2 regions of the Lagierella sp. ICN-221743 genome follow, and region 1 is predicted to be linked to the other one. Evidence: a T-box and tRNA genes for the amino acid it is inferred to sense, from the RefSeq annotation. Region 1 holds a T-box; the other holds one or more tRNA genes.
The links. A T-box is a leader RNA that pairs with one kind of tRNA and senses whether it is charged. The one in region 1 lies ahead of WKS98_RS03075 (proline--tRNA ligase), so its partner is inferred to be a tRNA-Pro.
Positions count from the first base shown of each region.

Region 2: it has a tRNA-Pro gene. The T-box ahead of WKS98_RS03075 (proline--tRNA ligase) is inferred to sense a tRNA for this amino acid. The anticodon was not compared.

Region 1 covers NZ_JBBKBD010000004.1:54,933-70,853, forward strand. Annotated here, with positions in the region: gene WKS98_RS03025 (sensor histidine kinase) at 1-920, opposite strand, end outside; gene WKS98_RS03030 (response regulator transcription factor) at 917-1,570, opposite strand; gene WKS98_RS03035 (substrate-binding domain-containing protein) at 1,731-2,651, shown strand; gene pstC (phosphate ABC transporter permease subunit PstC) at 2,661-3,545, shown strand; gene pstA (phosphate ABC transporter permease PstA) at 3,538-4,365, shown strand; gene pstB (phosphate ABC transporter ATP-binding protein PstB) at 4,366-5,121, shown strand; gene phoU (phosphate signaling complex protein PhoU) at 5,130-5,807, shown strand; gene WKS98_RS03060 (response regulator transcription factor) at 5,810-6,496, shown strand; gene WKS98_RS03065 (sensor histidine kinase) at 6,498-7,514, shown strand; gene WKS98_RS03070 (zinc ribbon domain-containing protein) at 7,614-8,501, shown strand; T-box leader at 8,534-8,726, shown strand; gene WKS98_RS03075 (proline--tRNA ligase) at 8,771-10,513, shown strand; gene WKS98_RS03080 (helix-turn-helix transcriptional regulator) at 10,658-10,915, shown strand; gene WKS98_RS03085 (C39 family peptidase) at 10,916-11,467, shown strand; gene WKS98_RS03090 (cell wall-binding repeat-containing protein) at 11,595-13,172, shown strand; gene WKS98_RS03095 (L-cysteine desulfidase family protein) at 13,335-14,609, shown strand; gene WKS98_RS03100 (GntR family transcriptional regulator) at 14,678-15,298, shown strand; gene guaB (IMP dehydrogenase) at 15,374-15,921, shown strand, end outside.
Region 2 covers NZ_JBBKBD010000002.1:163,382-179,302, forward strand. Annotated here, with positions in the region: gene WKS98_RS01880 (N-acetylmuramoyl-L-alanine amidase) at 1-967, opposite strand, end outside; tRNA gene WKS98_RS01885 (tRNA-Pro) at 1,240-1,316, opposite strand; gene WKS98_RS01890 (aspartate/glutamate racemase family protein) at 1,519-2,205, shown strand; gene WKS98_RS01895 (YczE/YyaS/YitT family protein) at 2,215-2,826, shown strand; gene WKS98_RS01900 (5'-methylthioadenosine/adenosylhomocysteine nucleosidase) at 2,870-3,553, opposite strand; gene WKS98_RS01905 (DegV family protein) at 3,544-4,374, opposite strand; gene glmM (phosphoglucosamine mutase) at 4,383-5,726, opposite strand; gene WKS98_RS01915 (CdaR family protein) at 5,737-6,960, opposite strand; gene cdaA (diadenylate cyclase CdaA) at 6,947-7,768, opposite strand; gene WKS98_RS01925 (GatB/YqeY domain-containing protein) at 7,785-8,231, opposite strand; gene WKS98_RS01930 (phosphatase PAP2 family protein) at 8,246-8,866, opposite strand; gene WKS98_RS01935 (phosphatase PAP2 family protein) at 8,863-9,456, opposite strand; gene WKS98_RS01940 (molybdopterin-binding protein) at 9,456-10,478, opposite strand; gene lpdA (dihydrolipoyl dehydrogenase) at 10,608-12,005, opposite strand; gene gcvPB (aminomethyl-transferring glycine dehydrogenase subunit GcvPB) at 11,998-13,470, opposite strand; gene gcvPA (aminomethyl-transferring glycine dehydrogenase subunit GcvPA) at 13,470-14,822, opposite strand; gene gcvH (glycine cleavage system protein GcvH) at 14,826-15,218, opposite strand; gene gcvT (glycine cleavage system aminomethyltransferase GcvT) at 15,285-15,921, opposite strand, start outside.

The DNA.
Region 1 (15,921 bases):
TTGATTCTTAAGGTCTCTTCATCGTCCTTTAAGTGTTCCAGTGAAGAGATGGAAAGTATTTGTGAAATGTTTTGGTTTAGTCCATCAACAATTTCAATGCAGTTATCGATGTAGTAGTCTCTGTCTTTATACTTTCCAATATTGAATTTCATATTTTCAAGTATTATCTTTAGACTTGCCAGTGGAGTTTTAAGTTCGTGGGAAGCTCCTCTAAAGAAGTCGTACTTCAATTTTTCTAGCTTTAAAATCTCTTTATTTTTAATTTCTAAGTCGTCAATGGAATCAAGGAGAGTAAAATATAAATTATTAATCTGATCCTTTAGTTCTCCCACTTCATTTTTAGAGTCCACATTTAACCTTGCACCTTCATCAAGCTCCATCATTTTATCAGTAACATTTTTAATTTCTTGAATATTATTCTTTATGGCCTTTGCATATATCAAAGATACAACTATTGAAAATAGAAATGAAATTGAAAGGGAAAAGGGTAAAAACTTCAAACTAAGTTCTTTGGCATCCTTTTTCATGTTTGCAGTGGAAAGGAATTGTACAAATACTTTTTTATAATCTTCTAAAGTAATTTCTCTTTCCTCGATGATTAATGAATTGTTGTCACTACTTGGGTCGATGCCAATATTATTTTCAATGGGAACTTCATTGTCCTTTACATTGTCATTCACAAAGGCCTTTATGTCGCTGCTCTTGGAATAAAAATCCAGTGACTGCTTTACTGAAGCTAGGTCCTTGCCGTTTAAGTTTGCAGAGATTTCGTCTGCCTTTTCAGTAATCTCTTCCTTTCTCGTTTCCAAATAGGTCTTTGGAAAGATAAAAAACACCAGTGAATGGATTAAGAGAATTATTACTGCAAGAACGGAAAAAATCTGTATAAACATTTTAGGAAATATTTTTAAATTTTTCATTTTCTCTCCAATTTATATCCAACATTTCTTATGGTCACAATGCAGTCAAGCTCTAGCTTCTTTCTAAGCTCTTTAATATACACATCTATAACTCTGTCAAAGGGAATCTCGTCAGTTTCCTTCCACACATTATCTATTATCTGTGATCTTGTTAGGGCTTGCCCTTGGTTGTCTAACAGGTACTTAAGTATCTCAAGCTCCTTTGCATTCATATCCACTTCCTTGCCACGAAGCTTTGCAGTGTAGCTTGTGAAGTTTACTTCAGTGTCGCCGTATTCAAACTTCTCCGCTGAGCCGGAATATTTTTTTATTAGTGAGTCCACCCTAACCTTTAGCAGTGGTAACGAAAAGGGCTTTTCAATATATCCATCTGCCAAATTTGTAAATGCATCAATTTTATACTCTTCATCACTAAAGGCAGTTAGAATTAAAATTGGCAGTTCACTTTTCTTTCTAATCTCCTTTAGCACATCCAGTCCATTTATATATGGTATCTGAATGTCCAAGATAACAAGGTCTATGCTAGAGTCAAATTTTTCTAAAGCCTCTTTGCCGTCGGCAGCCTCTTCCACCCAGTACCCAAACTCTTTTAAATATTCACTTACCCCTTCTCTTATAACTTGATCATCTTCTACAATGAGAATTTTCATAAACTCCTCCAATTGATTTGTTGCTTTAATTATACTAAATTTGCTTAGATGAAGAAAACTATTCATTTACAAATCTATTTAACATGGATTTAACAAATCTCTACTTTCCATTTAACAAAGCCTTGTTATATTGTACTTACAATAAAGTTGGAGGTAAAAAATGAAAGGGAGATTTAAATTTTTAGGAATTTTATTAGCAGTAACATTATTATTCACTGCATGTGGTAAAGGTGGTTCTGATACAGAATCAACAGAAGGTGCTGGTAACGAAACAACAGCAACAGAAGAAGCTTCAAATAAAACTACTGGTGGAATGGAAGGAATGATTTCCGTTGTATCAAGAGAAGAAGGTTCAGGAACAAGAGGAGCTTTCGTAGAACTAGTTAAAGTAGAAGATAAAGATGGAAATGACGCAACATCAGTAGAAGCTGTTATTCAAAATAATACTGAAGCAGTGATGACAACAGTATCTGGTGAAAAATCAGCAATCGGATATATCTCACTTGGTTCACTAAACGACACAGTTAAGGCTCTAAAAGTTGATGACGTTGAAGCAACTGCTGAAAATGTAGCAGATGGAAGCTACAAGATAGCAAGACCATTTAATATCGTTACAAAAGAAGAACCTACTGGAGCAGAAGCTGACTTCATTGGTTTCATTCTAAGTGAAGAAGGACAAAAGATTGTTGAAGAAGAAGGCTATGTAAAAAGCCCTGAAGCAAAGGACTACACTCCAGATGAAAGTGCATCAGGCTCAATTGCAATAGCAGGTTCTTCGTCAGTAACTCCAGTAATGGAAAAATTAGTTGAAGCTTATAAAAATGTAAATCCAAATGTTAAGATTCAAGTAAACATGTCCGACTCAACTACAGGCGTTCAATCAGTAAAAGATGGTATCGCACAAATCGGTATGGCATCAAGAGAACTTAAGGACAGCGAAAAGGATTTAAATAAAGTTGTTATAGCAATGGATGGTATTGCTGTAATTGTTAACAAGGACAACAGCTTAGATAGTATTTCAATGGACAATTTAAAATCAGTTTATCTTGGAGAAATTGAAAACTGGGAAGACGTAAAATAGAGTGATAATATGGTAGATAAAAATAGAAAAAAGTTTTATATAAAAGAAAATGCTTTTAAGTATGTGGCTCTGGTATCCGCATGTGCATCAATACTAGCGGTAATTGTAATTTGTTTCTTCATCTTTTCCAGAGGGCTACCTACTATAAAAGAGATTGGAATAAAAAACTTTATCTTGGGGACTAAATGGTCCCCTACTTCAAGTCCTCCAAGTTTTGGAATACTTCCATTTATTGTGTCAAGTTTCTATGTGACACTGGGCGCAATACTAATTGGAGTTCCAACAGGACTTTTCACAGCTGTATTTATGGCAAAGTACTGCCCAAAGAAATTACATTCAACATTCACTGCGGGAATTAATTTAATGGCAGGTATTCCATCAATCATCTATGGTTTTTTTGGACTTACATTGGTGGTGCCACTAATAGCAAAGTTTATAAGTGGCAATGGCCTTACCATGCTTGCTGCAATTATAATTTTGGGGATAATGATACTTCCTACAGTTATATCCCTTTCACAAGCTGCCATTAACTCGGTTGACGAAAGTTATTACGAAGGAGCCATAGGCCTTGGTGCAACAAAGGAGAGGGCAATCTTTACAGTTGTGCTTCCAGCGGCAAAGTCAGGAATACTTTCTGCAATTATTTTAGGAATGGGCAGAGCCATTGGAGAGACCATGGCGGTAATATTAGTTGCCGGTGGACAACCGAGAATGCCTAGGGGACTATTTAGAGGAGTTAGGACACTAACAATGAACATAGTTATGGAAATGGGTTATGCGGCAGAACTTCATAGAGAGGCGCTCATAGCAACGGGTGCGGTGCTATTCATATTCATACTACTAATCAACCTATTGTTTGTAATTAGTAAGAACAGGGGGATAAAGCATGACTAGATCATCAAAGATATTAAAATTTTTCGTATATTTCTTTTCCATACTAACCCTTTTAAGTTTGGTATTCGTTGTGGCCTTTGTACTTATAAGGGGAGTTCCGCATCTTGAGCCACAGTTATTTTCACTTAAATATACCAGTAATAATGCGTCCATGTTTCCAGCCATAATAAATACTTTAATTATGGTGCTACTGTCTTTAATCGTGGCAGTACCCCTTGGAATAATGACTGCAATTTACTTGGCGGAGTATGCAGATAAAGAAAATAAAATCGTTAAGATAGTAAGAGTAACAGCGGACACTTTGTCAGCAATCCCTTCAATAGTCTATGGACTTTTCGGAATGCTTTTCTTCGTTTTATATTTAAAATGGAACGTATCAATACTTGCTGGGGCAATGACAGCTGCAATCATGATACTTCCACTAATAATGAGAAGTACGGAAGAGGCGCTTATTGCCATCCCACAATCCCTTAGGGACGCAAGCTTTGGACTTGGGGCAGGAAAGGTTAGAACCATAGTAAGAATTGTACTACCTACAGCCATGCCGGGAATCCTTGCAGGGGTAATCCTTGGTATAGGAAGAATCGTTGGAGAAACTGCTGCACTATTATTTACATCGGGAACAGTTGCAGAAGTCCCGAAAAAGATTGTTGGCCCCGCTTCTGGTGGTAGAACTTTGGCCCTACACATGTATGCACTTTCATCGGAAGGGCTAAAAGTAAACCAAGCATATGCAACAGGGGTAATACTTTTGGTTTTAATATTACTAATTAATGGGCTATCAACTTTAATGGCGAATAAACTTGGAAGGAATAAATAGATGAACAAAACGAAAATAAAAATAGAAAATTTTAATTCATATTATGGTGACTTTCACGCCATAAAAAATGTTAATATGGAAATAAAAGAAAATGAAGTTACGGCTTTCATAGGACCTTCAGGCTGTGGTAAATCAACTTTGCTAAAAAGTTTAAACAGAATGAATGACCTAGTTTCGTCCTTTAAAAAAGAGGGTAACATATACTTAGATGGCCAGGAGATTTTTACAGAAATGGATGTGTACGAACTTAGAAAAAGAGTCGGAATGGTTTTTCAAAAGCCAAATCCATTTCCCATGTCAATTTATGACAACATTGCCTATGGACCTAGAACCCATGGCATAAAAAATAAAAAGCAGTTGGACGAAATTGTTGAAAGGTCACTAAGACAAGCTGCAATTTTTGATGAAGTAAAGGATAAGTTAAATAAATCTGCCTTAGCACTATCTGGTGGACAGCAACAGAGAATCTGTATTGCAAGGGCAATGGCGGTGGAGCCAGAAGTTATTTTACTAGATGAACCAACTTCGGCATTAGACCCAATTTCTACATCAAAGATTGAAGAACTGCTTGACGATATGAAAAAAGAATTTACCATCGTCATAGTTACTCACAACATGCAACAGGCTACCAGGGTTTCTGACAGAACGGGATTCTTTTTGCTGGGAGACTTGGTTGAGTTTTCCGATACGGAAAGCATGTTTAGCGTTCCAAAGGACAAGAGAACAGAAGATTATATTACAGGACGTTTCAGCTAGGAGGAGAAATGAGAAGTAAATTTGATGAACAATTAAACACCCTAAATGAAGAACTTACAGAGATGGGCGAACTCATTTCAGATAGAATCGTAGATGCCATAAAGTCATTTAGACATAGAGACTTGGTAAAGGCTAAGTTTATTATGGAAAATGATTATGATGTAAACGAATATGAAAAGAGAATTGAAGAAAGAGCCTTAAAGCTTTTACTAAGACAACAACCGGTGGCAAGCGACTTAAGACTTATCTCATCTGCTCTAAAAATGGTTACAGACATGGAGAGAATCGGTGACCATGCAGTGGATATTGCAGAAATAGTAATGACAATTCCTGAAATTACTAAAGATAAAACGTATGACAACATTATGAACATGGCGGACCTTTCCATTGAGATGTTGAAGGAGAGCTTAAAGAGCTTCGTTACTGGAGATTTATCTCTAGTGGACAATATAAGACAGCATGACGACAAGGTGGACGAACTATTTAACAAAGTTAGAAAAGAAGTTATTCAAGAAATAAAAGACGTTGAAACATCTTCATCTGCCGAGTATGCAGTAGACATACTTATGACTGCAAAATACTTGGAGAGAATTGGAGACCATGCTGAAAATATTTCTGAATGGGTGGAATATTCAATAACTGGACAACATGTGGAACACTTGCCACATGGACATAAGTTGGGATAGATATGAGAACTATATATTTAGTTGAAGACGAAGACAATATAAGAGACTTGGTAATATACGCTTTAGAAAACTCCGGATTTAAAGCGAAGGGCTTTCCCGATGGTCCTCTATTCATGGAGGCCATTAAAAATGAAAAGCCCGACCTAGTACTACTTGATATAATGCTTGAAGGTATGGACGGCTACGAAATTTTAAAGACACTTAGAAGTGACGACAACTACAAAGACATACCAATCATAATGGTCACTGCCAAGGATGAAGAGATAGACAAGGTAAGAGGTCTCGATATGGGAGCAGACGACTATGTCAATAAGCCCTTTGGTGTTATGGAACTAATTTCAAGAATAAAAGCAGTTCTTAGACGCTATGGCAAAAGTCAAACCGAAGAGACAGAAGATAAAATAATATTTAGAGATATTGAAATGGATTTATCCAAAAGAGTTGTCAAGGTTGCTGGAGAAAAGATAAAATTAACCTACAAGGAGTTTGAACTACTACATTATTTAATTGAAAATAAAAACATAGTCCTTTCAAGACAAAAGCTCACAGAGGAGATATGGGGCTTTGACTACGAGGGAGAGACAAGAACCATCGACGTTCACATAAGAACCTTACGACAAAAGCTTCAAAGGGAAGATTATATTGTAACGGTTAGAAATGTAGGTTATAAAATCGTAGACGGAGAATAAAATGGATAAGAGCATTTTGAAAAAACTTGGGCCAATATACCTTGGTCTGTTTTTGCTGTTTAAAATATTATTTGATTACATTTTAAAGGCGAGTAAAGATCTGGTTTTAATATCAGGTCTTATTTTGCTGCTCTGTGCTATTATTAATTACTTCTTACTTAAAAATCAAAAGGCAAAGTATAATCCTAAAAATATTTCTGCCATAATTATTTCTGAAGTGTTTAACGACGACAATCTAGATGTAAATTACGATGATGATATAAGAAAACTTTTAGATATTTTGGAAAATGAAAAGGGAAACTCAATGTTTTCCATGGCACAATACAAAACCATGGAAAAACTTCGCTCAGAGTTCTCCGCTAATGTAACCCACGAACTAAAAACGCCCCTCACATCTATAATCGGTCACGCCGAGATGATACACGAGGGCATTGCTAAGGACGAAAAGGCAAAGGAATTTGCGGGAGTAATCATTGAAGATGCAAAAAAACAACTGGAACTCATAACTGATTTAATTGCCCTGTCCAAGTACAACGGCAAGGAAGAAGTTAACATGGAAATAACGGAATTTGACTTAAAGACATTGGCGGAAGAGTGCATTGAAGATATAGAGAACATGGCGGGAGTTAAAAAAATAAAGATCAGAACGGACTTGGACCCTGTCATTGTCAATGCAGATAGAGAAAAGATAAAAAGTTTAATCAGTAATCTCCTAACCAATGGAATAAAGTACAACAAGGTTGGTGGAGATTTAAAAATAACAGTGTACTCCAATTTAGAAGATGCAGTTATAAGAGTAAAGGACAATGGCATCGGCATTTCTGATTCAGATAAAAATAGAATCTTCGAAAGGTTTTATGTTGCCGACAAGTCTAGAGGGAAAAATTCAGGAACGGGCCTTGGCCTTTCCATAGTAAAACATATTGCTCTTGCTCACAATGGAACCATAAAGGTAAAAAACGCCCAAGGTGGTGGATCTGAATTTACTTTTACATTTCCAAAAGAAAGACCAGAGTAATTTCTATCAAATAAATTTATTTTTTAATTTCTCATCTTTTATCTTTATACATTTTGCAATTCAGTATATAATTGAGTCATAAATATAAAAGGTGATTGTATGAAATGTAAATTTTGCAACGAAGAATTACAAGAGGGCTATAAATTTTGTACAAATTGTGGAATGCCCATAGATGAAGAGAAAAAGGATGAAGCTTCCGAATACTTTGAAGTTGTAGAAAATAAAAAAGAAAAATCGAAATATGATTTCAGTGAATTTCTTGGAGACTATAAAAGGGAAGAAGAGAGACAAAAGGAAGAGAGCAAGAGTAAGAGGCCCGTGTTTGAAAAGGACTTTACCGACAGCTTAAACACTAAAGATGTAAAGAGTTCTTTGGAAGATGACCTAGAGGATACTAAGAAGAGAAGGCTCTTCGAAAGAACAAATTATAAATTGTTTCAAGAAATGAAAAAAGATAAATATAATAACTTTCATGAGGAGCAAAGTAGTTCTCCTTACTTTGCCGAGAGCAAAAGGGAAAAGCCTAAAAAAGAAAAGAGAGTTAAGGAAGAAAGAGTAAGAGACTACGAAGTGAGAGATGACTTTTCCAATGGATATGTGCCTGAAGGCTTTGTGTCCAAAGAGGAATTAAAAGAAATTCGAAAGATAGATAGAAGAAGGACTGCCTTTCACTATTTATTCAACATCTTCATCATAGTCATTGCCGGTGCCTTTTCCTACTTTGCAGGAGAGACCATACAAAACTTTTTAGGAGATAGATTTGGAATATTCCATGCCATACCACTGGTACTATTTTATGTAATGTTATTCTTGGCGTTGATATTTTTACTAGTGCCATTCTTTAAATGTAAAGGAAGAGCAAAGTTTCTACTTTTAATACTTTCCATTTTAATAAGTTGGACCTTAATTGGATGGATTATCCTTATGATTGTTGCAAGCCTTTCAAATAGAAAATGGAAAAAGAAGATTAACGAGATGCCACTTTAGTATTGGCAAAAAGTTATTCTTATGATAATATTATTTTACCTATGAAGAGAAATAGTACTTTAATAAAGCCTTTAGAGAGAAAGTGGTTGGTGAAAACTTTTGGTGTAGTTAGGGGAACCTGTCTTGGAGGTTGTAGTGAAAACTGCAGGGTTGTGCCTTATAGCTTATGAGTGATTATTAATTTAATTTAAAAGAAGTGGTACCGCGTAACCTTTCGCCTTCTGGTGGAAGGTTTTTTTATTTGAAATAAACATTAGGAGGAAACAAAAATGAAAATGTCTAAATTTTATATGCCGACTCTAAGAGAAGATCCGGCAGATGCAGAAATTGCAAGTCATAAATTGCTTTTAAGAGGTGGAATGATAAGAAGAAGTGCATCAGGAATCTACACCTACTTGCCAATGGGATACAGAGTTGTAAGAAAGATTGAAAATATTGTTAGGGAAGAAATGGATAACTTCGGAGCCCAAGAGATACTTATGTCTGCACTACAACCAAGGGAAATTTGGGATATGTCAGGAAGATGGGAGACCTTTGGTCCTGAGATGTTTAAACTTAGAGACAGAAACGACAGAGAGTTCTGCCTTGGGCCTACAGCAGAAGAGTACTTCACAGACCTTGTTAAGGGCGAGCTAAAGAGCTATAAACAGCTTCCACTAAACATCTATCAAATTCAACACAAGTATAGAGATGAAAAGAGACCTAGATTTGGTATAAACAGGTCCAGAGAATTTATAATGAAGGACGCTTACACCTTTGATACCAACGAAGAAAATTTAGAAAAAGCATATGAAAATATGTGGAAGGCATATGAAGTTATATTCGACAGACTAAAACTTGATTACAAGGTTGTAGCAGGTGACAGTGGTGCCATGGGTGGGAACCACTCCCACGAATTCATTGCCCTATCTGAAACCGGTGAAGGTGTAATCTTCTATAGCGAAGGTTCAGAGTTTGCAGCAACAGATGAAAAGGCTCCTGTGTACTATGAAATTAACGAAGAAGATATACAAGAGGAAGAACTTACAAAAGAATTTACGCCAAATTGTAAGACCATTGAAGACGTATCCAAGTTCACAGGGGTACCTGCAAGTCACTGTGCAAAGGCGGTTGACCTTATGGTTCAAGGAGAGCCAGTAGTAGTTATTATCCCTGGAGATAGAGAACTTAACATGGCAAAACTTGTAGGATTTTTAAAAGTGCCTGAACACGAAATTGAAATGATGGAAGACATAGACATCGAAAATAGATTAAACTCAGTAGCAGGATTTACTGGACCAACTTCAGACATTCCAGAAGACGTTAGAATTCTTATTGACGAAAGGGTTACAAAGATGAAAAATCTTGTAATCGGTGCAAACGAAAAGGACTACCACTACAAGAATGCAAACTTTAAGAGAGACTTTGATGGAGAAGTTGTTAAAGACCTTCTTATGATTCAAGAAGGAGATATTGACCCTGAAACTGAAATGCCACTTAAGTCTGCAAGGGGAATCGAAGTTGGAAATATATTCCAATTGGGACAAAAGTACTCAAAGGCAATTGACGCAAAGTTCCTAGACGAAAATGGAAAAGAACAATACTTCTACATGGGAAGCTACGGAATCGGAATCACAAGAACGGTAACTGCAATCATTGAACAAAATCACGATGAAAATGGAATCATCTGGCCACTTATAGTTGCGCCATACCATGCAATAATCTCTGTGCTTAACATTAATGACGAAACCCAAATGGAGCTGGGCACAAAACTTTACGAAGAGCTTAGACTAAAGGGCGTTGAAGTAATACTTGACGATAGAAAGGAAAGAGCGGGAGTTAAGTTTAACGACAGAGACTTAATCGGAATTCCACTTAGAATAACAGTTGGAAAGAGAGCGGCAGAAAATATAGTTGAGTACTCCACAAGAAGAGAAATGGAAAACAAAGACATTACCAGCGAAGAAGCAGTTGAAGAAGTAATGAAGGAGATTTCAAAATCCCTTAAGTGCCTAGACAGCTTCTATAGATAAATAGAACATTAGAAAGTGTCAGAAGAATCTTCTGGCACTTTTTTGCATTTATGCAACTTCTTCTATTAAATTTAAATTAAATAAGCGTAAACACACTAAATTTGGGTAGTTATAAGATAACATAAAAAATAGAGGTTGGTATGTATGAAAAACAGAATCGAAGAATTTAGAAAGCCTTTGGGACTGTCCCAACATCGTTTAGGAAAACGAGTAGGAGTTTCAAGAGTTAGTATAAACAAAATTGAAAATGAAAAAACAATTCCAAATTTAAAACTTGCAATACAAATTGCACAGACATTGGACAAATGTCTATATGAAGTTTTTGATTTAGATGGTACAGGAAACTATCAATGTCCATGTACTGATGATGAACACCATCATGATCATAAAGAAAAAATCTAAATGAAGAATTTGGATAAAACAAGCTCCCAAGAGGGCTTTTACATACCCCAATCAGAAATTATAAAGCATAGCCCATACCCAAGAAATATTACAGGCACCTGTGGCTACACCGCCGCCTGCATTCTATTAAACTACTGGGAGAATAGACGAGGAGGCTATATTCCTGAAAAGTTTTTAAAAAATGGCAAGCTTTTATTAAATGGATATAACTTGCAAGACGAACTTAGAAGCTTTGCAAAATTTGACAGGAGTTGGGCAAGAAGTATTAGCCACGCTATCAACAAATACCTTAGAAAATATGGACTAAAGGGTAGAGCTAGTTTCAATTTATTTAGAAGAGGCATTGAAAAGAGCCTACTAAAGGGCTATCCAGTAATTGCATTTGGATATATAAGAGACGAGAGCGAAAAGAATAAATATATATTTCATGCAGTAACCATCTATGGAAAAAAAGGTGACAAATACATTTGCCACTATGGATGGAGGGGCTATGAAGAAGTCCTGCTAGACAAAAAAATAATTGGATCCACAATGATATTTAATCCAAACTAAAACTAACACCTATGAGAAATTCATAGGTGTTTTATTTTAGCCATTTCCTTAAGTATATATGATATAATGATGAAAATGTCTTTGAAAAGACTTAAATAATAGGAAAACATTTTATACGGAGGACTAAATGAAAAAACTAATTAAACAAACCACAGCACTGACGCTGGCAGTTGTAATTGCAAGTTCCACAATTGGAACAAGCTTTGCAGAAGAAGCAAAGGAGACGAAAAAAGTTCCAACAGTAAAAGTAGAAAGACTTGCAGGAAAGAACAGATACGAAACATCAGTAAAGATTTCAAAAGAATACGCTACCCTTGGAGGTGAAGTCATAGTAGCATCAGGAGAAAACTATGCAGATGCATTATCCGGCTCACCACTATCAGGAGAAATTGACGCGCCAATACTTTTAACATCAGCAAAAGAAACACCGGCAATTGTAAAAGCAGAAATAAATAGAATTAACCCTGCAAAGACAATTGTCTTAGGAGGAACATCATCAGTATCAGACACACAACTAAGTGCATTACCAAATAGCCAAAGAGTGGCAGGAAAAGACAGAATAGAAACTTCAATAAAAGTAAACGAACTAAGAAAAGAAAATGTGACACTAGAAAAAGAATCAATCTACAACGCATTTAACTATCCAGATGCCCTATCAGCAGGCCCACTTGCAAGAGCAATGAAACTAGAACTAATACCAGTACAAAAAGCAAACTCTCCAAGCTATATCTTTGGAGGAACAAACACAGTTAAATATAGCGGAACAGTAGAAAAAAGATTTTCAGGAAGAGATAGATACGTAACATCCGTAGAAATAGCAAAGCAATTTGCAGAAGTAAACGGCGGAGTAAAAAAAGTAGTAATAGCATCAGGAGAAGACTACCCAGATGCATTATCATCATCAATCGTTTCAAAAGCAGAAAACGCACCAATACTTTTAGTTAGAAGCAATACACTTCCAGAAGAAGTAAGAAACTTTATGAAGGATAATAAGGTTGAAGAGGCTGTTGTTATTGGTGGAACATCTTCAGTTTCAAATGGTGTTGTTGAAGAACTAAAAAATGTTTATAAACCGAAAGCTCCTGCTCCAAAACCAATATCTAAGGATTTTAAATCTAAATTTAATAATGGTGAACAAGTATCCTTAGAAGCGATTGAAGCGGAGTTAATCAAACTTGTAAATAAACTTAGGGCGGACAATGGAGTTTCACCACTAGTTGTTTCTGAATTAAATAGAAAAGAGACAATGTTGCGTGCATCTGAAATGGCAGAGTATGGAAATATTGCCGTAAATGGAATTCCACATGTAAGACCTAATGGAACTTTCTTCTTCACTGCCTTTGAAGAGGGACTGGGCACTGGAGAAAATATAATTTACTTCATTACGAATTATAGAAATGGAAAACTTTATGCCGCAGCAAACTCTAGAGATTTTAATAATCCAGCCAATGTTGCAAAGTCATTTTTTGAACTGTGGTCTAACTCACCAGGCCATAGGGCAAATATGTTAAATCCTGAATTTAAAACAATGAATCTTGGCGTTCAAATAAATGAAAGTGGAAAGGGAGTTGAACCTGTTTATCCAAAGGCAAAGGGAAGCTACACCATGATAGGAGTTCAAATATTTAGTTCATATACAGATGATGAGATAATTGAACTTAGAAAAAATGGGCCAATTGAAATTGGTGAAATTTATTTTGAATAAAACAAGAGGTAGTGTATCAATGGATATGCTACCTTTTATTTTTTTAAAAAGATTAAAAACGAAATTTAATTTTAATTAATCAGTCACAACCAAGTTCACTTAACCCTTGAAATATCGTCGCTTTGCTGATATGATTAGTAATAATACCAACAGGAGGAAAGTATGGTTTCTTATAAGGATTTTGAAAAAGTTTTGCTTGATGAATTACAGCAGGCACTTGGTTGCACCGAACCTATTGCCATCGCTCTTTGTGCCGCTAAGATAGGAGATTATTTAACTGCAAAGCCTAAAGACATAGAGGTGTACTGTTCAAAAAATATTATTAAAAACGCTTGGTCGGTATTGGTACCAAACTCTCAAGGTATGAAGGGCATATTGACTGCAGTGTCCCTGGGAATTATTGGAGGGAATTCTTCAAAGAGTTTAAGAGTGCTTGAAGACATTAACGACGAAGATATTAAAAAAGCAAAGGAGCTAATTGAAAACAAAATTATAAAGACACATGTGGCAGAAGTTCCAAACATGTTATACATAAAAATAGATGCAGAAACTACAAATGAAAAAGTAACTGTGGTTATAGAAGACAGCCACGACAACTTTACATTTATTAAGATTAATGATGAAGTTATATTTGAAAAGGACAATGATAACAACATTAAAGAAGGTCAAGACAGATCATTTTTATCTGTAAGTAGCATTATAGATTTTGCGGACAATGTTAACCTAGAAGATATTCCAGAATTAATCGAAAGGCTGGACCTTCAAATTAAATCCAATATGGAGATTGCAAAGCGTGGACTTAGTGAAGACTATGGCGCAAAGATTGGTCAAATTATAAAAAAGACTTCAAAGGGAAGTATTGAAGACGAGATAAAGGCTATGGCTTGCTCTGCATCCGACGCCAGGATGGGTGGATGTTCCCTACCTGTGGTTATAAACTCTGGTTCAGGCAACCAAGGCATAACTACATCTGTACCTGTAATAGTGTTTTGCGAAAAGGAAAATATTTCAAAGGAAAGACTTTACCGTGCATTAATGGTTTCAAATCTAATTGCCATCTATCAAAAGTATTACATTGGAAAGCTGTCTGCATTTTGTGGTGCAGTGTCTGCTGGTTCTGCCGCTGCATGTGGCATAGGGTATTTAATTGGCCTTGAGGAAGAAAAAATAGAATCCATTCTTACTAACGCCCTTGCAACTTCTGGGGGAATTGTATGTGACGGTGCCAAGGCCTCATGTGCATCAAAGATTGCAGTGGCACTGGACAATGGTCTACTTGCCCTTGAAATGGCAAAGAGGGGTATCCAGTTTGAGCATATGGATGGAATTGTTGGAAGCTGTTGCGACACCACTGTGAAAAATATTGGCAAGATGGCCAGGGAAGGCATGAAGGACACTGACGACAAAATACTTGAGATAATGCTTGAGCAAAATTAATTAAATTTTTTTAGGATTTGGTATATAATAGTTATCAAATCCTATTTTATAAAGCAAAGGAAAGAAAGATGACATTAAGGGAAAAAGTATATAACTCCATAAAACTAGATATTGTTTCGGGAAAGTACAATCAGAATGATATTTTAAATGAAAAAAATTTGATGCTGAAGTACAATATAAGTAAGGCTCCCGTTAGAGATGCCCTTATTGAACTTTGCAATGAAGGTGTGCTCAGAAGCATACCCAGGCTTGGCTATGTAATGGTAAACTATTCTAAAGAGTACTTGGACGGAATTTTAAAATTCAGAGAATTTTTAGAGCCCACATACCTCAATGAGTACTGGGATAGAATTACCGACGATGATATTTTAAAACTTGAAAGCTTACATATGGAGCATTTAGAAAAAGCTTCCAGGGAGGATCCGGTTTCCTATTGGAACACCAATATGGATTTTCACTTGACTCTCGCTTCTTTTTATCATGATGAATACTTCTATGAGATATTGGAAAATGCATTTCAAAAACAAATGCTAGTTTTCTCTCAGTATTATTGGAACAGTTGGAAGAGGGAAGTCTTTGACATCTATAGCCATCATCACAGTGAATTTCTAAGTTATCTAAAAAACAGGGACAGGAAGAAGGCGGTTTTAGAACTTCGAAGAGATATTGAATATTTCATGAAGGGATAACCGCAGGTTGTTGACAAAGAAAAGAAAAGTTGTTAAAGTACTATTAAAAAATTACAAGATTATAGGAGGCGCATTATGAAATTTGTAGGAGAGGGCTTAACATTTGATGACGTATTACTAGTACCAAGAGAGTCACATGTTCTTCCCCACGAAACAGAATTGAAAACTAATTTGACTAAGAAGATTACACTAAATATTCCACTAATGAGTGCGGGTATGGACACTGTAACCGAGTCTAGAATGGCAATTGCCATGGCAAGACAAGGTGGTATTGGTATTATTCATAAGAATATGACCATCGAAGAGCAAGCTAAACAAGTTGATAGAGTTAAGAGATCTGAACATGGAATTATAACAGACCCATTTTATCTATCTCCTACAAATAGCGTTAAAGAGGCCCTTGATGTAATGGCGAACTACAGAATCTCAGGAGTTCCAATTGTAGATGGAGATATGACACTTGCTGGTATCTTAACCAACAGAGACGTTAGATTTGAAGAAGACCTAGATCAAGAAATCAAAAACGTAATGACTCCAAGAGAAAAACTTATTACTGGTAAGGAACACATTTCAATGGATGATGCACTTGAAAAGATGAAAGGTGCAAGAATTGAAAAGCTTCC
Region 2 (15,921 bases), on a different contig from region 1:
TTTCTGCCTTTGTTGAAGCATTTAAGGAATTTCTATCAGTAATTAATATAGGCGCATTTAAATTTCCTGCAAGACTTGAAGCAACTAATATATCATTAGGAGCTTGTCCATTTGCAAGAACTACATATTTTGAACTAGAAAACTGGTTCTTAGATATTGCAACAGCAGTTTCATATCTACTTATGCCTGATAGTCTATCCGCTGAAACAGTAGCTGATAGAGATGATTCTCCGCTTAGTGTACTTACTGATTCAATGTTTTCTAGATCTTCTATGTTGCTATAATCTGATAATAAATTTATAGTAACATCTTTTATAAAAGAACCTGCTTGAACTTTAACATTGTATCTTCCTGCAGGTAGGTTTGTATTTTCTGGAACTGTTATTGATGAAGACATTCCATTATTAAATACATTTATTGTTGCATTTGCCTGTCCAGAAAAACTTAGTTTAACATCAGTATAATTACCTGTGCTATCATATCCAATTAATTTTGAAATTAAATCTTCTAGCTTTTCGCCAATTATTGAAGAATTATTTTCCAAATTTTCTGTTGAAACATATCCTCCAGAAAATCCTGTCATTTCATTTAAGTTTTCATAGATATTAACAGAAAAATCTTCTGCATTTATGTTACTAGGAATATTTTCATTAACAAGCTTCCAATGTCCAGAAGTATCAAAGTTAAGTTCTAGATAATAAAGACCTAAATCTTCATCGAAACTTGAATTAAATTCCCTAATGGTACCATCTTCGTTTTTAAAAGTTACCTTTGTGTTCCCATTGATGCTTCCAAGTCTACTGTCTTTAATATATAGAGGTATGTTTTTAACCCCTTCTATACTGCTTATATTTACTGCTTCACTAGCTAGTGACTTAGAAACTAATGCATTACCGAAAAACAAAGTAGTAAGCATTATAGTTAAAGCCATCAATAAAGAAATTTTTCTAACAATTTTTTTGCTCATTCTTTTTCTCTCTCCTTTTTTCCTCCCAAATCTAATAGAATTATATCTTAAAGATGAAAACTATTCCAATTTATAGGCCGATTTTACCAAATTTTTTTATATTTTGTAACTTTTTTGTAACATTTAACCTTATGTTCGCTATGTTTTGATTTTATTTCTTTATTTTATCTTTAATAAATTGATAATTAATTTTATTTTCCCGCAGGGTGATTAAACACTTTCCTAGGTGAAAATAGGCAATAAAAAAACGCCTGATAAATCAGACGTCTTTATGGTCGGGGTGAGAGGATTTGAACCCCCGGCCCCATGGTCCCAAACCACGTGCGCTACCGGACTGCGCTACACCCCGAAATGTCGTTTCTTTTTCAACGACTATTATAGTATAGCACCAACAAATTTTTTTTGCAAGCTTTTTTTGAAATATTTTTAAAAAATTTTAAATTAGCTTAAAAAGCAAGTAATATTATTTTGGCACTGCCCTTATTATACTACATTTTAAAAAATTGCCAAGCCTCTAAAGATTATATATAATAATCTTGTTAAGAAAGTTGGTGTTAAAAATAAAAAAATTAGGTATTATTGGTGGCATGGGTCCCCTTGCCACTGTTAGATTTTATGAAAGAATTGTTGAAAATACTGATGCCCATAAAGATCAAGATCATATAGACATGGTAATATTAAATCACGCTTCTCTTCCTGATAGGACTAAAGTAATTGAAGAAAAGAATTATGATGTTTTTCTTGATGCAATAAATAAAGATTTTGAAATAATGAATCATCTAAAGGTGGATAATATTGCTATCCCTTGCAACACTAGCCATTTTTTTATTGATGATTTTAAAAAGATGACAGATATAAATATTATTAACATGGTTGAAGAGACTGTTCTCTATATTGCAAATGAAACTAATTTTAATAAAATTGCTGTTCTTGGAACCTATGGAACTTTGAATTCAAAAGTGTATGAAAGATATATAAGTAAATATGAACTTGAGTCATATTTGCTATCTGAAATGGAAAAAGAACTTTCAATGCAAACTATTTATAGGGTTAAGGAAGATGCAATGATTCAGTCCGATGAGTTTGAAAAACTAATCAGGGATTTAAACGAAAAGGACATCATGCCCATACTTGCCTGCACAGAGTTAAGTTGTTTAAAGTTTTTAGATTCAAGTCTTCATTATATTGATGCAATGGATGTTTTAACTAAGAAGTGCATTGAGAAGTCTATGGAATAAGAGGTTGTTATGAAAAAGAAAAAATTAATTTATAATACTTTGTTTTCTGTAGTTGGAGTTTTTATACTAAGTTTTGGAGTGGCCATTTTAAATATTGGTAATGTTGGCGTAGATCCATTTACGGCTTTTAATATCGGAGTTGGAGGCGCCTTTCATATAACACTTGGAAATTTTCAACTACTTATGAATATAATCATGCTTGTTGTATTACTTTTGTTTGGAAGAAAGTTTCTTGGGCTTGGTACTGTTATAAGTATGGTGATGATTGGTTATAGTGTTGAATTCTTTACAGGCTTACTTAATGGCCTTACGGTGTACCAATCAAATTTGTTTTTCAAAGCTATTACTTTGATTTTAGGCTGTTCCATCTTTGCACTTGGAATAAGCGTTTATATTATTTCCGGACTAGGTGTTGCTCCCTATGATGGACTGACTTTATTAATCGAAGAAAAGACCGGTCTTAAGTATAGAGTGCTTAGGGTTATACAAGACACCACCTTTACTCTTGTGGCTTTTTTATTTAGCGGCCCAATTGGTGTAGGTACAATTATATCTGCGTTTTTTACAGGACCGTTAATCGACTTTTGGTATGAAATAATATTAAAATATAAAAAGTTTTAACCTCTAACCATTCTTCTTTTTAGAAGAATCATTAGAGGTTATTTTATATCTCTTCTATGAATTTTAATGTTAGCTCTGCAGCTCTTTTCCCTGCAATAAATTCAAATTCATCATAGTCGTTATCTCCAGAGCTATCCGCTAAGTCGGAGATGGATCTAATAACTAAAAACTTAGTGTCATTTAAGTAGCAAACATGTGCTATGCTCGCTCCTTCCATCTCAACGCATAGAGCATCAAAATTATTTTTTAATTCGTTTTTTGATTTGTCATCAACTACAAACTTATCCCCCGTGATTATAAGACCTTCATAGTATGAATCCCCTTTTAAAAGTTCTTCAAATTTTAAAAGAATATCTTTATCAACTTTAAAAGAACTTACAAATGGAGAATATTTTTTTAAAAGTCTTAGCTCATAGTCATGGTAGGTAAGTTCATTTGCCACAACTAAATCAAGATGTTTAAGTCTTTTGTCTAATGCTCCTGCAATTCCTGAATTTATAACTATGCTTGGACTATATTTATCTATTATACCCTGAGTTAGCATTGCTGCATTTACTTTTCCAACTCCACAGTCAGTAAAGTAAATATTCTTACCAAGATAAATACCTTCGTATATTTTTCTCTTACATATTTTTGAAGTACTTTTTATTTCAACTCTATCTAAAAAGAATTTTAATTCAGACTCCATTGCGCAAATAATCCCAATATTTTTATTTTCTAAAAGCATACAATAACTCCACCAAGGTTTGCATAGACGGAAGTTAAAAGACCTGTATCTACAATGTTAATGCTCTTGTTTTTAAAATTGTGATCAATATGGTTTTTTATTTTTTTGGTCATATCTAAGGATTTACAATGTGAAATAACAAAATTTCTCTCATTTAAATTAGATTCGTTGGATATTGCACTGTAAAGTTCCTTTAATGCATTTAAATATCCCCTTGTCTTTGCATATACTTCTATTTCACCATCCACACCATGCATAACAGGTTTGAAGGATAAAAACTTTGCTATTTTTCCTGTAAGCATTGACATCCTTCCATTTTTGATTAAGTTATCAAAGTTGTCTAGGATAAAATAAGTTTTTAACTCTGAAATAAATTTTTCTGTATCTTTAACTATATCTTCAAAAGTTTTTTCTTCTTCTATCAGTTCTTGAATCTTCAATGCAACTGCTGTTTCACCAGACCCCGCTGACTTAGAATCAAAAACATGAACTTTTGCATTTGAACTCTCTCCAAACATATTCTTAGCAAGAACTGCATTATTATATGTTCCACTTAGTTTCTTTGATATTGTTATAATGAAAATTTCTTCATAGTCCTTGAACTTCTCCATGAATTGGTTTGGAGATGGTGCTGCTGAACCTATTGGTTTAGAAGTCTTTTCCATTTGTTTTAGAAACTTTTCTCTATCCACATCAGGGGAATCTAAAATACTTTCTCCGTCTATGTCTATGTGAAATGGAACTAATTCTATATTAAGTCTCTTTTTTATTTTATCGTTAAGATCACATGCAGAATCCGCAAGTATTAATCTCTTTGTCATAAAACCTCCTAGAAGAATTTAGATTCAATTAGTAAAGCAATCTTATTGGCTTCTCTTTCTAAAATTTCTAAATCCTTTCCCTCTATCATAACTCTAACTAAAGGTTCTGTTCCTGACGGTCTTATAAGAACTCTGCCCTGTCCTTCAAAAATCGCCTCTACTCTTTTTATCTCTTCTTGAATTTCCTCGTCTGTTTCGTAAGACTTTTTAAATTCATTCTTTACTTTTGCATTAACTAGTACTTGAGGGTATGTGGTCATTAAATCATTTAACTCAAATACTTTTTTAGATGATTCTACTACAACTTGCATCAATAAGAGTGATGATAATATTCCGTCTCCAGTTGTTGCATGCTCTTTAAAGATAATATGTCCTGATTGCTCACCACCAATGCAGTAGCCTTCTTTTAACATTTTTTCTAGCACATATCTATCCCCTACAGAAGCCTTTATTAAATTTATATCTTGTTTATCACAGAACTCTCCCAGACCAATATTGGTCATTACAGTTCCTACAACGCCATTATTTTCGAGCTTTCCTTTTTCTTTAAGGTGCATTGATAAAATAGCTAAGAAGTGATCTCCATCTAATAGATTTCCCTTTTCATCAACAGTTATTAATCTGTCCCCATCACCATCATATGCAAATCCAATGTCGCAATTATTTTCTACAACTAACTTTTGCAATTTTTCAGGGTGAGTGGAACCACATTTATCATTGATGTTTATTCCGTTAGGATCTGTATTTATGGCTATTACTTCTGCACCAAGCTCTTTAAATATTTCAGGCGCTATTTTATATGTTGCACCATTTCCGCAGTCAAGTGCAACTTTATATCCATCAAGTTTTAATGAAGCACACTTTTCCAAGTAGTTTTTATAATTTATAGCAGACTCTTGGTCATAGATTACCCTTCCTAAATCTTTGGCGATAGGCCTTTCTTCTATTGATTTATAGTTGTCTATTAAATCTTCAATGTCATCTTCTACTTCGTCTGGCAATTTATATCCATCGCTACCAAAGTATTTAATTCCATTAAATTCAAAGGAGTTATGTGATGCAGAAATTACTATACCTGCTTCTGCATTATACTCTAAAACTAGATGGGCAACTGCCGGTGTCGGTATTACTCCCAATAGTTTTACATCAAATCCCATGGAAGTGTAACCTGCTACTAGTGCGGCTTCAAGCATGTCGCCTGAAATTCTAGTGTCCTTTCCAATTAATATTAACTTATTATTGTCTTCTTCCAATCTATATGCGGAAGCTCTAGCAAGCTTATACGCAAGTTCTGGAGTAAGTTCACTATTTGCAACTCCTCTTATTCCATCTGTTCCAAAATATCTACCCATATTTCCTCCATTATTCATTAACTATTTTAATTTTTATTGTTGATGGATACACCAATGTGCTATCTATTCCCTCTTCATCTAACTTAATAATTATAGGAACATCATGTTCTCCATCTTCCAAATCTTTTAAATCTATTTGCAATTTGAAATCTTTAAGCCTTATGGCTTCTACAACTTTTTCATCACCAAATACCCTAACGGATACTTCAGATAAATCAGAAGGAAGAATTAACGCTTTACCACTTGCTTTGTTTATAACTTCTATGTTTTCAGTGCTTACATTAAATAATTTACTAGGCTTTCCTTCTCCTACATTTGAAGAATAGGTTACGTCTATGAATTTATCTTCTGCTGAAAGTGGCGCTATGCCTTCTGGAAATTCTATCTTTATATTTTTAGTTGTATTGTTTATAAAATCTGAAAGGTCTAAAGTTTCTGTACTAATCTCTTTTATCTTATCTAGCTTTTCTCTTTGTCCGATTATGGTCATCTTACTCTTACTCAATTTTAAGTCTTCTGACTTAAAATCAAATGGTTGATTTTTGTAATTTACTTTAATTGGTACTTGTTTTGTAGATGACACAAAAATATTTACTGTTACATCTGTATTTTCTGCATCTAAATCTCTAATTTCAGTATCATTTGAGTCAAGAATCTGAATCTTTTTAGAAATAGATGTATCCTTAGTTATAACCGACAAGTCAACCGGAACAACAACTTTAGCGATTTTGTCTATAAGTTCCTTTTGGTCCGTTATCTTAACCTCTCCTGGCACCACTTCTATATCTGTAACAGTGGTGTTATCAGACGGCAATTCTCCAATGCGCTTTACTTCTACTTTTTTTACAAGAGTCATTATTTCATCTAGTTTCAAAGTCAGCTTATAATCTGATTTTTCTATAATAGAAGTCCCTTGTGGTACTGAGAAGTTTAAACTAACTTCTCCATCTTCGTTCATTTCGTTCATATCTGCATAAACTAGAATATCATTTCTACTCACTCTTGAAATAATATTTCTCTTTCCCTCTAACGTAACATTTACCACAGGGTCTATGGGATCTATAATCGCCATGTTCTTTTTCTTTAAAACACTTTCGTTTTTGTAAGTTACAGGAATAGCCTTGTATTCTTTTTTTATGTTAGGATTGGTTTCTGAAACAACATAGTACCAAAGTGCTATGGCGAAAATCAAAGAGATTAATTTGAATGGCCAGTTTTCTTTAATCTTCTCCATCTAAAACCCCTTTCTTTTCATTATCATAATTATAGAACTTCAATAGAATTTCTTTTAAAGTATCTTCATCCACATATCTTTTTAGTTCACCTTTTTCTGCAACGGAAATACTTCCAGTCTCTTCTGATACTATTACTGATAGAGAGTCTGACCTTTCAGACATTCCAAGGGCAGCCCTATGTCTTGTTCCAAGCTCCTTTGAAATTGCTTGGCTATCAGACATCGGTAAGAAGCATGAGGCTGCAATAATTTTATCTTTTCTTATGATTACAGCACCATCATGTAAAGGCGTATTTGGAATAAATATATTTATCAACAGTTCACTGGATATATCTGAATTTAACTTTGTTCCTGTTTCAATAACTTCATTCAATCCAGTCTTATTTTCAAACACAAGAAGCGCTCCTATTTTTTGTCTTGATAGAGAACTCATTGCGGAAACCACTTCAGATGTAACTTGATTAATAGTTTCATATTGTAAGTCTATAAACGACTTTCTAAAGATATTGCTTGTTCCTATATACTCAAGCATCCTTCTAAGTTCAGGTTGAAATACAACAATAAAGAGTATTAGACCTGCTGTCATGGCTCTTCCAAGTATCCATGTTACAGTATATAGATTAAGAAGCTTGCTTATAATTGCAAATGTGAAAATAGCTAAAACACCCTTCATTAACTGCTCTGCTCTAGTTTGCTTTATAAGAATAAATATCTTATAAATGGCTAAAGCTACAATTATAATGTCAATAACATCTCTTATTCTTATATATGATATGGCTTCTAATAATCTACTTGCCTCTTGCCCCATAATGCACCTTTACTTTCTAAGCTTTTAAAACTTTGTCAACTACACCATTTACAGTCTTTCCATCGGTTTGTGAACCATATTTTCCTAAAACGTGTTTAATTATTAATCCCTTGCTCTTAGGTGAAATCTCTAAGCCCTCTTGTTCAATAAACATTTTAACTTCCTTTTCTATATCATCTTCGGATACCTGTTCTGGCAAGTAGGACTCAACGATTTCAATTCTAGCGTTTGTTTCATCAATAATATCTTTTCTATCTTCTGGAGTTTGTGCCAAAGTATCCTTAAGTTGTTTAAGTTCCCTTTGAACGAATTTAATAGCCTCATCGTCAGTTAAAACCTTTTTAGATTCTTTTTCCTCCAATGCTATTGATGACATAAGTAATGTTATAACATTAACCTTTAATTTATCTTTATTCTTCAATGCTTGCATCTTATCTTTTCTTAATCCGTCTAAAAAACTCATAATATCCCCCTAATTTAAAATAATAATTTAATATAATAGCCTGTACTGAAAAGAAATATTACCCAATAACAGCAAATGGCTCCAAGTAAAAGTCCAATAACCACATCGGTGAACCAATGTACTCCCAGTACAAGTCTTGAAAATCCTATCATCACTCCCAATATACCCATCCCTATTACAATAATGGGACTTCCTCCAGTCATGTCGGAAAGTACAAATCCCATAGTGAGATAGTAGCTCATGCCAACTGTGGAGTGACCACTTGGAAATGAATAACCCAAGTCATAAAACTCTTTTGCAGTTTCTGGTCTATGAATTCTAAATAGAATTTTAAGTCCTTGACTTGCTATAACAGCTGTGATTATTGAAAGAATTATGGCTGATGCAGCTTCGTATTTCATTTCTGAAACCAAGTAAAATACAATTGGCAGCGTCATAATCCAAATTGAATCCACATTTGCCAAGTTGGTTACAGTCTCCATAATCTCTCTCATATTTTTTGATGTATTAGCTACTAAAAAATCTCTGACTCTTACATCAAGTTTAAAACCATTTGATCTTCTACCAATTATACCAACTGTAAGTACCGTCAAAATAAGCAGCACCGTTATTGTTGTAGGTAAATTTTTAATCATATTAAGACCTTCTTATATCTATATTTTACAACTGAAGATATGGAATAGCCAAGTAGTAATCCTGTTATTACATCAGTTGGCCAATGTACCCCCAATGCAAGTCTACTAAATCCTATTAATAGTGGAAAAATAATTAAAAACACCTTATACGAAGTATTCTTTAAATCATTTATCCTATAAATAGTCCAATAGGTTGCTGCGGAAACTATGGAGTGACCGCTTGGAAAGCTATAACCACCCTGATTAATAACAAAGAAGTCTATAGGTCTAGTCCTTCTTACAGTATTTTTTATTGTCACCATAATCAAAGTTGCAATTAAAATTGCAGCTAAAATATAAAGAAACTTCTTACCTTTCTTTCTCCTAATCATCCATATTCCTACGGGAATAAAGATGTAAAAGTAGGTAGTTGTATTTCCAAAAAATGTTATAAACTTATAAAAACTTATAAAATGAATGTTGTTTCTAATAAATCTTAGTATATGATAGTCATAATTTTTAAAAAAATTCATATTCAACTTAAAAGAAACAATCAAAGTTATTAACCATGCAAAGGCAAAAAATATAATAATTTTGTCTTGTTTTTTCATTAAATCCCCTTACCATATTGACAGTTAGGATAGTGACAGTCATCACATCCCAAACAAAACCCACCATACCCAAGCTCTGCAATTATTTGTTTAGTAACTTCAGTGTCTGACATGATAAATGGTAATATAACATCAAAAACCGTCGTCTTCATAAACATTACACAACCTGGTAGTCCTAAAACAGGAATATCTTTTAAATAAGAAACTAAAAACATAGACCCAGGTAGCATTGGACTACCATAGGAAATTATGTTTGCGCCAGTTTCTTTAATCGCTCCAGGAGTTAAGTCATCTGGGTCCACAGACATCCCCCCAGTACATAAAACAAAATCACATCCAGAATCGATAGCATCTAATATGGTGTTCTTAATCTGATTTAAATCATCATCACATGTTCTATGAAATTTCACTTTGGAACCAAAAGCTTCTACTTTTTCTTTAATCACAGGTGTAAACTGATCTTTGATTCTACCATGATATACTTCAGATCCCGTTGTAATAATCCCAATATTCTTTTTTATGAATGGTTTTAGGCTTAAAATTGGTTCTTTATTCCAAATTACCTCAGCTTTATCTAAGACATTTTTTTCAACAAGCAGTGGAATTACCCTAGCCCCTGCCAAGCTATCTCCCTTTTTTACTGGTAGATTTCCATGTCTCACAGCAATGGCCACATCATCTATCATATTAAGTTTTAAAAGTCTATCTCTATCAACTTGAAAGAATCCATCTATATCTGCCTTTAATCCAATCTTTCCCTCTGAAACACCTGTAAGACTCATGTTATCGCCTTTACAAATACTTCCAAGTACTTCTGCAGCTTCAACTTCATGTACCATATTTTCCTCTATTTCAAGTACATAGATGTGTTCTTTGCCCATTTTTAAAAGTACAGGTATATCAGACTCCTCAATTATATGTCCTTTTTTAAATGCAGGACCTTTGAATTCCCCTTTAACAATTCTGGTTAAATCATGTGGAATTACATATCCTATTGCATCTTCAACTCTAATTTTTTTCATATTATCACCTATACTTCTATTTTATCACAAACTCTCTTAATAAACAGAGTTTATTACTTTATCAATTTTATGTAAATATTTTTTCAAATATAAAAAGGAAGCCTATTTCTAGACTTCCCTAATCACTGTTTATTTGTTTAAGTTTGCAGTGTGAATTGAAGCACCTAACATTGCATGAGAAGCTTCCATGAAAGTTTCTGATAATGTTGGGTGAGCAAAAATAGTCTTATTTAGATCTGCTACTGATAAATCATTTGCCATTGCTATTGCACCATAGTGAACTAAGTCATTGGCATGAGGTCCAAATACGTGAACTCCAAGAATTTTCTTGTGATCCTTTGTAGCAAGAATCTTTACGAATCCATCAGTTTCTCCCATTGAAACAGCTTTACCATTTCCTGAGAATAGGAACTTAGACTTATCGTATTCAATTCCTTCTTCTTTTAATTGCTCTTCAGTTTTACCAACTTGAGCTATTTCAGGTAATGTAAATGTAGCTGCTGGAACAACTTCTTCGTTTATGTGTGGCTTGTTGCCCATTAATGTTTCAACAAGGTTTAGACCTTGGTTTGAAGCTACGTGAGCTAATTGGTTATTGCCAGCTACACAGTCACCGATTGCGTAGATGTTAGGAACTGATGTCTTGCAACCTTCAGTTGTAACTATTCCACCTCTGTCAGTTTTAACTCCTATGCTTTCAAGGTTTAGACCTTCAGTGTAAGGAATTCTTCCTATAGCCAAAAGAACAAGTTCTCCTTCGACTTCAAGTTCTTTACCTTTTTTGTTTTTAGCAATAACTTTTAGACCATTTTCAGTCTTTTCAATCTTTTCTGCTCTATATCCTTTACTTATATTCATTCCTTTTTGTTTAAATAAGGATTGAATTCTCTTAGTTATTTCTCCATCACTTGCAGCAAGTACATCAGTACCTAGTACTGTTACTTCAGTACCAAATGAATTATAGATTGAAGCAAATTCCATACCTATAACTCCAGTTCCTATTACTACAAGACTCTTTGGTAAGTAATCTAAATCAAGTAATTCTGTTGATGTTAAAACTCCGTCTAAAGTAGCTCCTTCAAATCCTGGAACTAGTGCAATAGAGCCAGAAGCTATAATAAAGCTATCTCCAGTAACTTCAACTTCACCATCTTCTTTCTTAACTACAACTGTCTTTTCGTCTTTGAAAGAAGCTGTACCTTGAATATATTCAAGATTTGGATATGATTCTACTAAGAAATTAACACCTTGGTTCATTCTATCCGCAACATAATCTTTTCTTTCTCTTACAGCTTTCATATCTATGCTTGGGTTTTCCAAGTTTATTCCGAAAGTTGAAGCTTCCTTTACTTGATCATAAAGTTCAGCGATTTTCCAAAGTGTTTTTGTTGGTATACATCCAATGTTTAAGCAAGTTCCCCCTGCTCTTCCTTTTTCTATTAAAACAACGTCAGCACCTAGCTGAGCAGCCCTAATGGCTGCTTCATATCCGCCAGGTCCTGCGCCTATAACTACTATTTTAGGCATTCAAATCCCCTTCAAATTTTAATATTAAATCTTTTGCTGCTTTTGTTTCATCCGGTCTTCTCACTGGTGTGTTGTGAGGAGCTTCTTTAAGGATTTTAACATCTTCTTTTAACTCTTTTGCTATTTCTAATAACGCATCTATAAATGAATCTAGTGTTTGTTTAGATTCACTTTCAGTTGGCTCAATCATCATTGCTTCTGGAACAATTAATGGGAAGTAAACTGTAGGTGCATGGAATCCTTTATCAAGAATTCTCTTAGCAACGTCTAATGTTGTGACAGTATGAGTTTCGTCCTTAATACCGGCTAAAACAAATTCGTGTTTGTAAATTCTATCGATTGGTAAGTTGTAAGCGCCTTTTAGTCTTTGAGCTAAATAGTTAGCATTTAGAACTGCTATAGCACTTGCATACTTAAGACCGTCAGAACCTAAAGTAAGAATATAAGTGTATGTTCTTACTAAGATTCCAAAGTGTCCGTAGAAACCTTTCATTTGGCCATATGATTTATCTAAGTCGTAGTTTAGATAGTATTCGCCATTTTCCTTCTTAGATACAATTGGAGTAGGTAAGAATTCTTTTAAGAAGCTCTTAACTCCAACCGGTCCACCACCTGGACCTCCACCACCATGAGGTGTTGAGAAAGTCTTGTGAACATTGTAGTGTAAAATGTCAAAGCCCATCTTTCCTGGTTGACTATATCCCATGATAGCGTTCATATTAGCTCCGTCATAGTAAACTAGCCCGCCAGCTTCATGAACTATATCAGTGATGTTCTTAATATTTTCATCATAAATACCCAATGTATTAGGGTTTGTAATCATAAGACCCGCAGTGTCATCGCCAACTACTGATTTTAATAGATCTAAGTCAACCATTCCGTTTGGTTTAGATTTTATTTCAATAGTTTGGTATCCAGCCATTGCTGCAGTAGCAGGGTTAGTACCATGTGCTGAATCAGGGATGATTATCTTATTTCTTTGATTATCTCCTCTTGATTCATGATATGCCTTCATAAGCATAACACCTGTAATTTCGCCATGAGCTCCTGCTGCTGGTTGTAATGTCATGTAGTCCATACCTGCAATTTCTGTAAGAGCAGTTGCAACGTTGTACATAAGCTCTAAAGCACCTTGTACTGTGTCTTCTGGTTGATATGGATGGATATTTAAAAATCCGTCCATAGCGATAACATCTTCATTTATCTTAGGATTGTACTTCATTGTACATGATCCTAATGGATAGAATCCTGTGTCGACACCATAGTTCTTTGTTGAAAGAGCAGTGAAATGTCTTATAACATCCACTTCACTAACTTCAGGGAAGTCTAATTCTTTTTCTGCAAGATATTCTTCAGGAATATATGAAGATAAGTCTTTTGTATCGAATTCAGATTCTGGAAGCATGTATCCAGTTTTTCCTTCTGAAGATAGGTCAAATATTAATTTATCATAATCTATTAACATTATAGTACCTCCTTCAATACTTTTACGAACTTATCCATTTCTTCCTTAGTTCTCTTTTCAGAAACAGCTATAATTAGACCATTTCCTAATTCTTTGTTTATCTTAGAAAGCCTGATACCACCTAAAATTCCATTTTCTTCTAATTTGTCTAATACTTCCTTATCGCAAGCATCAAAACCTATTGTGAATTCTTGGAAGAAAGGTTTATCAGTTAATACTTTTACTTCGTCTAACTTTTTAAGTTCATCAAATAGATAGTGAGACTTAGCAATACATTGAGCAGAAACTTCCTTCATGCCCTTCTTTCCTAAGATTGACATATATACTGTCGCTGCAAGTACGTTAAGTCCTTGGTTAGAACAGATATTTGAAGTAGCTCTTTCTCTCTTTATATGTTGCTCTCTTGCTGAAAGTGTCAATACATAGGATCTCTTTCCGTCAAGGTCTGTAGTTTCTCCAACTATTCTTCCTGGAATCTTTCTAAGGAAATCCTTTTTGAAAGCTAGAAGTCCTAAATAAGGTCCACCAAAGCTTAGAGGAATACCTAATCCTTGTCCTTCGCCTACTACAACATCCACGTCCATTTCTCCTGGCTTTTTCATGTTTGTAAGTGCGTGAGCAGATGTGGATTGAACGATATATCTCTTTTTCTTTTCATGAGCAAGTTCAACAAATGATGGCATGTCTTCAAAGTAACCATAGAAGTTTGGACTTTGAATTATAACAGTACCAACCGAATCATCAACTATCTCTTTCGCCTTGTCTAAGTCAGTTACCATATCTTTGCTAGGGATAATTACTACTTCATACCCTCTTGCATGTGCGTAAGTCTTAAGAACTCTAATAGCTTGTGGGTCTACTGTTTCAGAAACAGCTATCTTGTTCTTCTTAGACATTGATACAGTCATTATTGCAGCTTCTGCAACTGCTGTTTGTGAGTCATATAGTGATGCGTTTGAGTATTCCATACCTGTAAGTCTTGTCATCAATGTTTGGAATTCAAAGATATATTGAAGAGTTCCTTGACTTATTTCTGGTTGGTATGGTGTATAAGCTGTATAAAACTCAGATCTTCCTGTAATGTGATGTATAACAGTAGGAATATAGTGATCGTAAGCTCCTCCTCCAAGGAAACATGTTAAGTCGTTAATTGTTTTGTTTTTCTTTGCTAAACGACTTAAATATGAAAGTACTTCCCCTTCAGATTTAGCCTTAGGCAAATCTAATTCGCCCTTTACTCTTAACTCGTGAGGAATATCTGAGAAAAGATCTTCCAGTGAGTCAACACCTATGACATCCAACATTTCCCTAACATCGTTGTCGGTGTTAGGGATATATGGATATTTAGACATAAATTATGCCTCCTTAATAAATTCTTCGTATTCTGCGTCAGACATTAAGTTGTCTAGTTCTGCCTTGTCAGCAACTTTGATCTTGCAAATCCAGTTTTCGTAAGGTGATTTGTTTAGAAGTGCTGGGTCGTCATCTAAGTCTTCATTAACTTCAACAACTGTTCCACCTATTGGGGCCATAACTTCTGAAGCAGCCTTAACTGATTCTACTGATGCAATTTCATCTTCTGCGTCAAATTCATCATCTTCGTCTGGTAGGTCAACGTATACGATGTCACCTAAGTGGTTTTGTGCGAAGTCACAGATACCGATTTCTGCAACGTCTCCGTCTACTCTTACCCATTCATGATCCTTTGTGTATAATAATCCTTTTTCTACTTTGATTTCTGCGTCCATTTTAATCCTCCTATAAATTTGATTTTTATAATTTTAAAAAGTTTAAATAAACTTTTAAAAGTTAATTTATTTCTTCTTTAAATATCTTCTGCTAATTACTTTAGCTGGGTCTTTTTTGTTTCTTACAACAACTTCTAAATCGTTGCCTATTTCTGCTTCTTTGATGTCAATTAAAGCATTTGCAAGTCTCTTGTTTAAAGTTGGTGATAGATAGCCTGTAGTTATATATCCTATCTTCTTTCCATCTTTTTCAATTTCATATCCTTGTCTTGGAGGTCTCTTGCCTAAAACTTCAAGACCAACTAATTTTCTCTTTGGTCCTTCTTCTAAAACTTTTTGCATTGCAGCTTTTCCGATAAAGTCGTCTTTATCAAATTTAACTGCGAATTTAAGTCCTACTTCTAATGGAGAAATGTCATCTGCCATTTCATTTCCATATAGAGGCATTGAAGCTTCAAATCTTAGAGTATCTCTACATCCAAGTCCACATGGTTGAATATCAAATTCTTTACCTGCTTCTAGAATTGCATCCCAAACAGCAACGATTCCTTCTCTAGTAGTATAAATTTCGAATCCGTCTTCTCCTGTATATCCTGTTCTGGAGATAAGAAGTTTGTGACCTTTGAAATCAATGTCATCAGCAAAATGATAATATTCAATCTTGTCAAGATCGTAGTCAACTACTTTTTGTAATACCTTTTGA